DNA from 3 places in the Streptomyces sp. V3I8 genome. Region 2 is predicted to be linked to each of the others. Evidence: riboswitches for the same ligand, from Rfam matches in the RefSeq annotation. Region 2 holds a riboswitch; each other region holds the start of a gene.

Region 1 (3,267 bases), 5.0 Mb from region 2:
CACGGCCGCGAGTCGGGCATCATCAAGCGCCTGCCGCACGGTGAGTTCGTCGAGGTGCACGAGCCGCTCAGCCAGGAGGCCATGCACACCCTCACGGCGCACGAGCAGTACAAGCCGGCCGAGATCGGTGCCCCGGTCGACGAGAACGGCGTCGAGCGCAAGGTGAAGGGCCCGCAGAAGCTCCGGGCCAAGCTGAGCAACGCCTACTACGGCGAGGACAGCCAGATCCCGAAGCCCACCGCCGAGGAGTACAAGGAGATCACGAGCGGCCACGGCCACCACTGATCCCCGACCTGTCCGCCACGGCAGGAGCCCCGTCCATTGCATGGACGGGGCTCTTTGCCGTCCCGGAGGCTGGATAGGGTGGACCCACGTCCACGCAACGAACCCAGGAGCGGCAGATGAGCGCTGTGACCCCCGCCGGAGGCGACTTCGCGGCGGGCCGTTCCTGGCCCGCCCTCCTGAACGGCCTGCTGGACGGGCGCGACCTGAGCGCCGACGACACGGCCTGGGCGATGGACCTGATCATGCGGGGCGAGGCGACCGACGCCCAGATCGCCGGGTTCGCGGTGGCCCTGCGGGCCAAGGGCGAGACCGTCGACGAGATCTCCGGCATGGTCCGCGCGATGTACGCGCACGCCAACGTGATCGAGGTGCCGGGGGAGACCGTCGACATCGTCGGCACGGGCGGGGACGGGGCGAAGACCGTCAACATCTCCACGATGTCGGCCGTCGTCATCGCCGGTACGGGCGCCAAGGTCGTCAAGCACGGCAACCGCGCCGCCTCCTCCGCGTCCGGCGCCTCGGACGTGCTGGAGAAGCTCGGCGTGAACCTGGAGCTGACACCGCGGCGGGTGGCCGAGGTGGCCGAGGAGGCCGGGATCACCTTCTGCTTCGCGGTGAAGTTCCACCCGGCGCTGCGCCATGTGGCGGCGGCGCGGGGACAGCTCGGCATCCGGACGACCTTCAACTTCCTCGGCCCGCTGACCAATCCGGCACGGGTGAAGGCGCAGGCGGTCGGGGTCGCGCACGCGCCCATGGCGCCGATCGTGGCCGGGGTCCTGGCCGAGCGCGGCAACTCCTCGCTGGTCTTCCGCGGCGACGACGGGCTCGACGAGCTGACCACCACGGCCACCTCCCGGGTGTGGGTCGTCCGGGACGGGAAGGTGCGCGAGGAGGCCTTCGACCCGCGGGACGTGGGGATCGAGCTGGTCCCGGTGGAGGCGCTGCGGGGGGCCGACGCCTCGTACAACGCGGAGGTCGCGCGGCGGCTGCTGGGCGGGGAGCAGGGGCCCGTGCGGGACGCCGTCCTGCTGAACTCCGCGGCGGCGCTGGTGGCCCTGTCGCCCGGTTCCGCTCCGCTCGCGGACCAGATCCGGGCGGGGATGGCTCGCGCCGCGGAGGCCATCGACTCGGGGGCCGCCTCGAAGGTGCTGGAGCGGTGGGTGGCCGCGTCCCACTCGTAGTACGTCGGCTGCCGGCCCGTCGTGGCTGGTCGCGCAGTTCCCTGCGTCCCTGGATATCCAGGGACGCAGGGAACTGCGCGGGTGCCCCCACCGGCCCGCACCCGGCCGTCGTCCTCGTCCCGTATCGCGGACAGCGGGTTGCGTCGCGGTGATCGTATGGCAAGATGCTGGCAGGTCATGAGTGACAGTCATGAGGCCCCGGCCGACTGTCCGGCAACCCTCCGTCCGTGGCGGGGTGCCCCGGGTGAGGACCAGGTCGTAGGCAGTGAGGTCTACGGCAAGCGCGGACCCCTCGCCGCTCGCTGGAGCGGGGACACCAGGGGTCCTGGTCGTTCGAGGGAGCCTTACATGAGCAAGCGAATGCGATAGGGCGCCGAGCCCCACCTCCGCGTATCCCCTTCCCCGTTCACCTTCCCTGTGCCGAGCCCCGTCCGCCGGCCCAGTGACTCCGCCTGCCCCACAGGAGCCCGCCATGTCTGTCTCCACCGCTGCCGCCGACCGGACCGCCCCCTGCGCCACCGGCACCTCCGCGCCCCTGCCCGTCCTCGGCCGCGACGTCACCGTCCCGCTCGTGACCGGCGGCGAGGTCACCTACGCCGCCCTCGACTACGCCGCCAGCGCCCCCGCCCTCCAGCGCGTGTGGGACGACGTGGCCGCGTACGCCCCGTACTACGGCAGCGTGCACCGCGGGGCCGGATACCTCTCCCAGCTCTCCACGGACCTCTTCGAGAACGCCCGCAGGACCGTGGGCGAGTTCCTCGACTGCCGCGGCGACGACGAGGTCGTCTTCACCCGGTCCACCACCGACTCGCTGAACCTCCTCGCCGCCGCCCTGCCCGCCGACTGCCGGGTCTTCGTCTTCGAGACCGAGCACCACGCCTCGCTGCTGCCGTGGCGCGACGCCCGCGTCACCTACCTCGACGCCCCGCGCACCCCGGGCGAGGCCGTCGCCACGCTGGAGCGGGCCCTCGCCGACCGCGACCCGCGGGGCCCGGCCCTCGTGTGCGTCACGGGCGCCTCGAACGTCACCGGCGAGCTGTGGCCCGTACGGGAACTGGCCGCCGCCGCCCACGCGCACGGCGCCCGGATCGTGCTCGACGCCGCCCAGCTCGCCCCGCACCACCCCGTCTCCGTACGGGACCTGGACGTGGACTGGGTCGCGTTCTCCGGGCACAAGCTGTACGCGCCGTTCGGCGCGGGCGTGCTCGCGGGACGCTTCGACTGGCTGCGCGAGGCCGACCCGTACCTCGCCGGCGGGGGCGCTTCGCGGAAGGTGTCGCGGCGTACGGACGGCGGTGTCGACGTGGAGTGGCACGAGAGCGCCACCCGCCACGAGGCCGGCTCGCCCAATGTCATCGGCGCCTACTCCATCGCCTCCGCGTGCAGGGCCCTCACCGAGGCCGGTTTCGACACGCTGGTCGCCCGCGAGCAGCACCTCGTGGACACCGTCCGCCGGGGCCTCGCCGAGGTGCCCGAGGTCCGCGTGCTCTCGCTCTTCGGTGACGACGCCCCGCGCGTCGGTGTGATCTCCTTCGTCGTCGAGGGCTGGAACAGCTCGCACTTCGCCGCCGCGCTCTCCGCCGAGTACGGCATCGGCGTCCGCGACGGCCTCTTCTGCGCCCACCCGCTCGTCCGTACGCTCCTGGGCAGCGACCCGCAGGCGCAGGGCGAGTGCGGTGCCCCCGAGGCCGCGCCCGGCGAGAAGTCGCTGAACGCCATCCGCGTCAGCTTCGGCGCCGGCACCCCCGACGAGCACGTGGACCGCTTCCTGCGGGCGGTGCGGGAACTCGTCGAGGACGGT
Region 2 (3,267 bases):
GGCTGCGGCGGGCGGACGCGCCGGTGCTCGACCGGCGCGTAGCGCGGGGCCAGTTCGGCGGACATCTGCTCGCGCAGCCGGACCGGAGCGGCGGCCTCCCACTCCTCGGTGACCCAGCGGATCGCCGGCACCCGCCGGACGGCACGGTCTTCTCCCATGATCATGCGCACATGCTCACACCGGCGGGTGGAACGTGTCGTCGGCTCCGGCCTCCTGTTCGCGGAACGGAAACACGCCGTTCGCACCGGCGTTCGCACCGGCGTACGGACCGGCGTGGGGCCCCGGCTAGCGGGCCGCGCGCACGCCGCCCGCGAAGGCCGGGTGCCGGCCGAGCCGGCGGACGTACGCGTCCAGCCGGGGGCACGCGGTCGGGGCGCCGTCCGTGCCGAGGTGGGTGAGCGCCACCCAGAGGTCCACGTCCGCGGCGGTGATCTCGTCGCCCAGCACGTAGCGCCGGGACGACAGTTGGTGGTCGAGCAGGGACAGGGTCGCGGCCCGGGCCGCGGGGCGCGCGGTCGGTGTGACGTCCCGGGCGAGGAGTTCGCGCAGCGCGTCGATCTCCGCGGCGAGGGACGGCGGACGCAGGGCGGGCAGACCGGCCGCCTCCTCGTCCCGGAGCCCGGAGAGGTCGGCCAGGTCGCGCAGGATGTCGGGCGTGTGGTTGCTGACGACGCGTCCGCTCCACCGGTCGCACAGGGCGGGAGCGGTGAGCGGGCCGTCGTAGTGGTGCCAGGTCGCCTCGTAGGCCCGGCGCAGTGCCGCGAAGGCGTCGGGGGTCTCGGCGGGGCGGGTCAGGACCGTCGTGGCGGTCGAGTTCTCGAGGCCCAGCAGGGCGAGGGTGATCGAGACGCGCAGCGAACGCTGACAGCCTTCGGACAGGTACAGCTGGTAGCGGTGCGGCGCCGGGTAGAAGCCGCCGGCGAGGCCGACGCCGATGCGGCCGCGGAAGCGGTGCGGACGTGCGGACGGGCCGGGTACGACCGCGCCGCAGGCGGGCGTGCCGGTGACGGCCGCTCGTACGGCCGTCGCGAAGGTACCTGTACCTGAACCGCGGGAAACTGTCTCGGGCATGGCTCTCCTGAGGGAATCGCGGAAGCCCTGGCCGCCTTGTGGGCACCAGTGCGGAACGGAATGACTGCGCTGCCGTACGGATCCGGATCGGGCGGATGCGCGTACTAGTAGGCGCTGGAGACGCGCAACAGGTCGATGTGCAGTCGCCTCGTCAAGCCGTTCCTGGGCAATTCCCACCCGTCCACGGTCAGGGCTCGCGCGAGGCGAGACCACGCTTGTCCCGCCGCTGCGGCGGAACCCGGTCGTCACCCGGGGCACCCCGTCGCGGTGGAAGGGTTGCCTGCCAGCGGGCCGGGGCCGATGACCGCACGAACGGAAAATCTCCGTCCGACGGGCGCTGGCAATCGTGACCGTCCCCGCAAGTGTCGGTGCGCAGCGTGAGACCGTCAAGAAGTCGAGACGACGTCTCATCACGTGGGCAGCCGAACCGCCGGACCGCGGCGTCCACCCCGCCACCGGCGTCCGGTCCCGACCGTCCGGGATCGATTCCGCCCTGTCGGAAGAAACCGCGCGGTCGTACTGTTGAGTGCGTCGACGAGCAGACGGCGCCCGAGCACGGGACCGCGAACGAGGCCGGCCGGACCTGGTCCGCCGGCCGCAGGGACGGAGGTGACGCACGTGCGGCCACGCCCCGTGCCCCGCCTCCGCGTCCCGAAGCTCACCCCGCGGCGCCGCGTACGCCTGTACTCGCGGCCGCACATCGACCTCCTGCGCTTCGCCGGCGCGCTCTGTCGACCCTGACCCGTGTCCCCGCGGCCCCGCCCTCCCGCGGCGAGGGCCGGCTTCTCGTACGGTCGATCAGGAAGGCACCTCCCCGTGTCGACAGCACCCTCCGCACCGCCCTCCCCCGAGCCCGACTCCTCCCTGCGTCTCGCCGTGGCGCTCGACGGCGCCGGCTGGCACCCCGCCGCCTGGCGCGAGCCCGTGGCGCGCCCCCGTGACCTGCTCACCGCCGGCTACTGGACCGACCTCGTCACCGAGGCCGAACGCGGCCTGCTCGACTTCGTGACCATCGAGGACGCCCTCGGCCTGCAGTCCTCGCACTTCACCGAACCCGACGGCCGGACCGACCAGGTCCGCGGCCGCCTCGACGCCGTCCTCATCGCCGCCCGGGTCGCCCCGCTGACCAGCCGCATAGGTCTGCTGCCGACCGTGGTGGTCACCCACACGGAGCCCTTCCACATCTCGAAGGCCATCGCCACGCTCGACTACGTGAGCACCGGCCGTGCGGGCGTACGGGTCCAGGTGTCGGCCCGCCGCAACGAGGCCGCGCACTTCGGCCGCCGCACGCTCCCCTCCTTCCGCCCCGAGGACCTGGAGAGCCCCGCGGTACAGGAGCTGACGCTCGACCTCTTCGACGAGGCGGCCGACTACGTCGAGGCGGTCCGCCGGCTGTGGGACAGCTGGGAGGACGACGCGGAGATCCGGGACGTCGCCACCGGCCGCTTCGTCGACCGGGACAAGCTGCACTACATCGACTTCGAGAGCAGGCACTTCAGCGTCAAGGGGCCCTCGATCACGCCCCGGCCCCCGCAGGGCCAACCGCCTGTCGGGGCGCTGGCCCACGGGACCGTGACCGGCGCGCCGTTCCGGCTGCTGGGCCGCTCCGCCGACCTCGGGTTCGTCACCCCGCACGACACCGGACAGGCCCGGGCGACGGTCGCCGCGGTGCGCGCCGAACAGGAGGCGGCCGGGCGGGCCGGGGAACCCCTCCGCCTCTTCGCCGACCTGGTGGTCTTCCTGGACGACGACCCCGCCGCGGCCGCCGCCCGCAAGGAGCGGCTCGACGGCCTCGCGGGCTACCCGTACACGAGCGACGCCCGGATCTTCACCGGCACCGCGTCCCAACTGGCCGATCTGCTCCAGGAGTTCGGCGAGGCCGGACTGACCGGCTTCCGGCTGCGGCCCGCCGTCGCCGGCCACGACCTCCCGGCGATCACCCGGGGCCTGGTCCCCGAACTCCAGCACCGGGGCGTCTTCCGGCAGGCGTACGAGGCCGACACCCTGCGCGGGCTGCTCGGACTCCAACGCCCGGCCGGCCGCTACGCCACCGACGGCGCTCTCGCCGGTGCCGCGACAGCTGCCGCCGCCGACGCCGTCGCCACCGCCTGAGCCGGAAGGACCCCGACCATGAGCAAGCCCCGTAAGCAGATCCACCTCGCGGCCCACTTCCCCGGCGTCAACAACACCACCGTG
Region 3 (3,267 bases), 2.6 Mb from region 2:
GGTCAGCACGGGCCGGATCATGTGCCCGCGGGCGAGCCGCAGCTGAGCCGTCCGGTAGATCGCCGCGGACATCCGCCCGAGCGCCTGCCCGTCCTGGTGCCGGTGCCTGCGCACCCCCACGTCCACCTGTGCGAGCGCGTCGAGCCCGACGAGGTGCAGCGCGTCGACGAGCATGCCCAGCTCCACCCCGTACCCGACGGGGAACGGAAGCTGTTCGAGGAGCGAGCGGCGCGCCGCGTACTCCCCGCCCAGCGGCTGGACGAAGCCCGCCAGGTGCGGCCAGTGCATGTTGAGCAGCGGGCGGGCCATCAGCTCGGTGACCCGGCCGCCCTGGCCGGCGGCGGCGCCCAGCGGGCGGTCGTACATCGCCTTGACGAGGTCCACGCCCGGCTCGGTGAGCAGCGGACCGACGATCCCGGTGACGAAGTCCGCCGAGAACTCCCTCAGGTCCGCGTCGACGAAGGCGACGATGTCCCCGCGGGTGACGAGCAGCGAGCGCCACAGCACCTCGCCCTTGCCGGGCACGGCCGGGAGGCGCGGGAGTATCTCGTCCCGGTGCACCACCCGGGCCCCCGCGGCGGCGGCGACCTCGGAGGTGCGGTCCGTCGACCCCGAGTCGATCACCACCACCTCGTCGACGAGCGGCACCTTCGCGGTCATCAGCTCACGGCGGATCACGGCGACGATCTCGCCGACGGTCGCCTCCTCGTTGAGCGCGGGCAGTACGACGCTCACCGTGGAACCGGTGGAGCGCTTCGCGGCGATCAGCTTCTTGAGCGGGCGGTCCTTCACGGACCAGGAGCGCGTGCTCAGCCAGCGCTCGACGTCTTCCAGCACGTGCGGCTCTCCCTTGCGTTCATCGGGATGCGTGTGCCCGCCGCGACCGATGCCGGTGTGACGGTCATCTCGCGGTTCGGACGGCTCTCTCCACCATCCAGGCCTTCGGTTACAGTCTTGAGCAACGTTGATGACCATCGCATGTCGAGGGTCGTTGCGTGTAAAACTAAAAGCACGACGAACACCGCAGACGAACACCACAATCGAATACCGCTCATCCAGAGGGGCAGAGGGATACGGCCCGTTGAAGCCCCGGCAACCCTCCAGCCGGTCTCGTCCTGGTCATCGCCGATCAGCGCAGCGAGGCTCCCGGCTCGGGAAGGTGCCAAATCCGTCTCACGGCGAAGTGCGCCGTGAGGAAGATGAGGAGAAAGGGCCTCGCCTCCATGGCTGCGCAGACTGTTGCAAGCACCACGAATGCAACCACCACGAACCCCACCGCCCCCGCCGCGGACTCCGTCGACCTCGGCCCGGCCGCCGCGCTGTCCTGCCGCGAGTGCGGCCACCGCGTCCCGCTCGGTCCGGTCTTCGCCTGCGAGGAGTGTTTCGGCCCGCTGGAGATCGCGTACGACTTCTCGGGCTACGACACCGAAGAGCTCCGCAAGCGCATCGAGGCGGGCCCCGCGAACATCTGGCGCTACGCGCCGCTGCTGCCCGTCCCCGCGGACGTCGCCGACAAGCCGAACATCAACCCCGGCTGGACCAAGCTCGTCCAGGCCGACAACCTGGCGCGCGAGCTGGGCGTCGACGCCGGCAAGCTCTTCGTGAAGGACGACTCCGGCAATCCGACGCACTCCTTCAAGGACCGGGTCGTCGCCCAGGCGCTGGAGGCCGCGCGCGCGTTCGGCTTCACCACGCTCTCCTGCTCCTCCACCGGCAACCTCGCGGGCGCGGTGGGCGCCGCCGCCGCGCGGGCGGGCCTGCGCTCGTGCGTGTTCATCCCGCACGACCTGGAGCAGGGCAAGGTCGTCATGGCCGCGGTCTACGGCGGCGAGCTCGTCGGCATCGAGGGCAACTACGACGACGTGAACCGCTTCTGCTCCGAGCTGATCGGCGACCCGGCCGGCGAGGGCTGGGGCTTCGTCAACGTCAACCTGCGGCCGTACTACGCGGAGGGGTCCAAGACCCTGGCGTACGAGATCTGCGAGCAGCTCGGCTGGCGGCTGCCGGACCAGCTGGTCGTGCCGATCGCCTCCGGCTCGCAGCTCACGAAGATCGACAAGGGCCTGAAGGAACTGATCGCGCTGGGCCTCGTCGAGGACCGGCCGTACAAGATCTTCGGCGCCCAGGCCGAGGGCTGCTCGCCGGTGTCCGTCGCGTACAAGGCCGGGCACGACGTCGTACGGCCGCAGAAGCCGGACACGATCGCCAAGTCGCTGGCGATCGGCAACCCGGCCGACGGCCCGTACGTGCTCGACATCGCCCGCCGAACCGGGGGCGCGGTGGAGGACGTGGACGACGTCCAGATCGTCGACGCGATCAAGCTGCTGGCGCGGACCGAGGGCATCTTCGCGGAGACCGCCGGCGGGGTGACGGTGGGCGTGGCGAAGAAGCTGATCGAGAGCGGTCTGCTGGACCCGGCCCTGACGACCGTCGTCCTCAACACCGGGGACGGTCTGAAGACCCTGGACGCGGTCGCGTCCGACACCGGGCTCACCGCGACCATCCGCCCGAACCTCGACTCCTTCCACGAGGCCGGGCTCGGTTCCTAGCCGCTGTCCGCACGCCGCGGGCCGGTGAGGGCCGGCCGCGCGGTTCCCCGCGCCCCCCGACGGGGCGCCCTGCACCCAGCCACACCCGACGGAGGTCCCCGTGAGCGTCAACGTCCGTATCCCCACCATCCTGCGTACCTACACGGGTGGGCAGGCCGAGGTGGCCGCCGAAGGGGCGACCCTCGGTGATGTCATCGCCGACCTGGAGAAGAACCACACCGGGATCGCGGCCCGGGTCCTGGACGACCAGGGGAAGCTGCGGCGGTTCGTCAACGTGTACGTGAACGACGACGACGTCCGGTTCGAGCAGGGCCTGGAGACGGCCACGCCGGACGGCGCCGGCGTCTCGATCATCCCGGCGGTCGCCGGAGGCTGAGGGTCCGCCGCGGTGGCCGGAGGCCGGAACCGGCGCGCCGACCGGAATTACCCCACGTGACGCCGAACACGCAGAGTTCATCGAATTGCCCCCTCCGTGAGAGAAGCGGAGGGGGCAATTCTGTATGGTTGAGCGAGGTACAGTTGGGGAAGCTGCTTCGTTCCGCCCGCCCGACCTCTGTGAGTCCGCGCCCGGAGCCCGACAAGAAGCGGCCAAAGTACCCGGTCCTTTCAAGCCGTATATGGCAATTCCCGGGCCCGACTTGCCCTGAATCTTCTTGAATCCTTCACATATTTCCGATCAGCCGCGCCCGGAATTCTCGTCGGATTGACCTGTTGCAGA

The links. Region 2 has a riboswitch for S-adenosylmethionine ahead of QFZ75_RS41065 (putative leader peptide). Riboswitches for the same ligand answer to the same signal wherever they lie in the genome.
Region 1: linked by a shared signal. The riboswitch ahead of QFZ75_RS28075 (aminotransferase class V-fold PLP-dependent enzyme) and the one ahead of QFZ75_RS41065 (putative leader peptide) in region 2 are both predicted to bind S-adenosylmethionine.
Region 3: linked by a shared signal. The riboswitch ahead of thrC (threonine synthase) and the one ahead of QFZ75_RS41065 (putative leader peptide) in region 2 are both predicted to bind S-adenosylmethionine.

The regions. Positions count from the first base shown of each region.
Region 1 is NZ_JAUSZL010000002.1:6,369,562-6,372,828, forward strand. Features, by position in the region: gene QFZ75_RS28065 (cytochrome bc complex cytochrome b subunit) at 1-285, shown strand, start outside; gene trpD (anthranilate phosphoribosyltransferase) at 402-1,466, shown strand; SAM riboswitch class IV at 1,640-1,756, shown strand; gene QFZ75_RS28075 (aminotransferase class V-fold PLP-dependent enzyme) at 1,939-3,267, shown strand, end outside.
Region 2 is NZ_JAUSZL010000002.1:1,336,356-1,339,622, reverse strand. Features, by position in the region: gene QFZ75_RS05980 (GNAT family N-acetyltransferase) at 1-164, opposite strand, end outside; gene QFZ75_RS05975 (glutathione S-transferase family protein) at 286-1,071, opposite strand; gene QFZ75_RS41065 (putative leader peptide) at 1,176-1,256, opposite strand; SAM riboswitch class IV at 1,278-1,423, opposite strand; gene QFZ75_RS41060 (putative leader peptide) at 1,486-1,812, shown strand; gene QFZ75_RS05970 (LLM class flavin-dependent oxidoreductase) at 1,888-3,183, shown strand; gene QFZ75_RS05965 (NtaA/DmoA family FMN-dependent monooxygenase) at 3,202-3,267, shown strand, end outside.
Region 3 is NZ_JAUSZL010000002.1:3,975,856-3,979,122, reverse strand. Features, by position in the region: gene QFZ75_RS17430 (glucosyl-3-phosphoglycerate synthase) at 1-837, opposite strand, end outside; SAM riboswitch class I at 1,049-1,206, shown strand; gene thrC (threonine synthase) at 1,224-2,549, shown strand; gene QFZ75_RS17420 (ubiquitin-like small modifier protein 1) at 2,650-2,925, shown strand.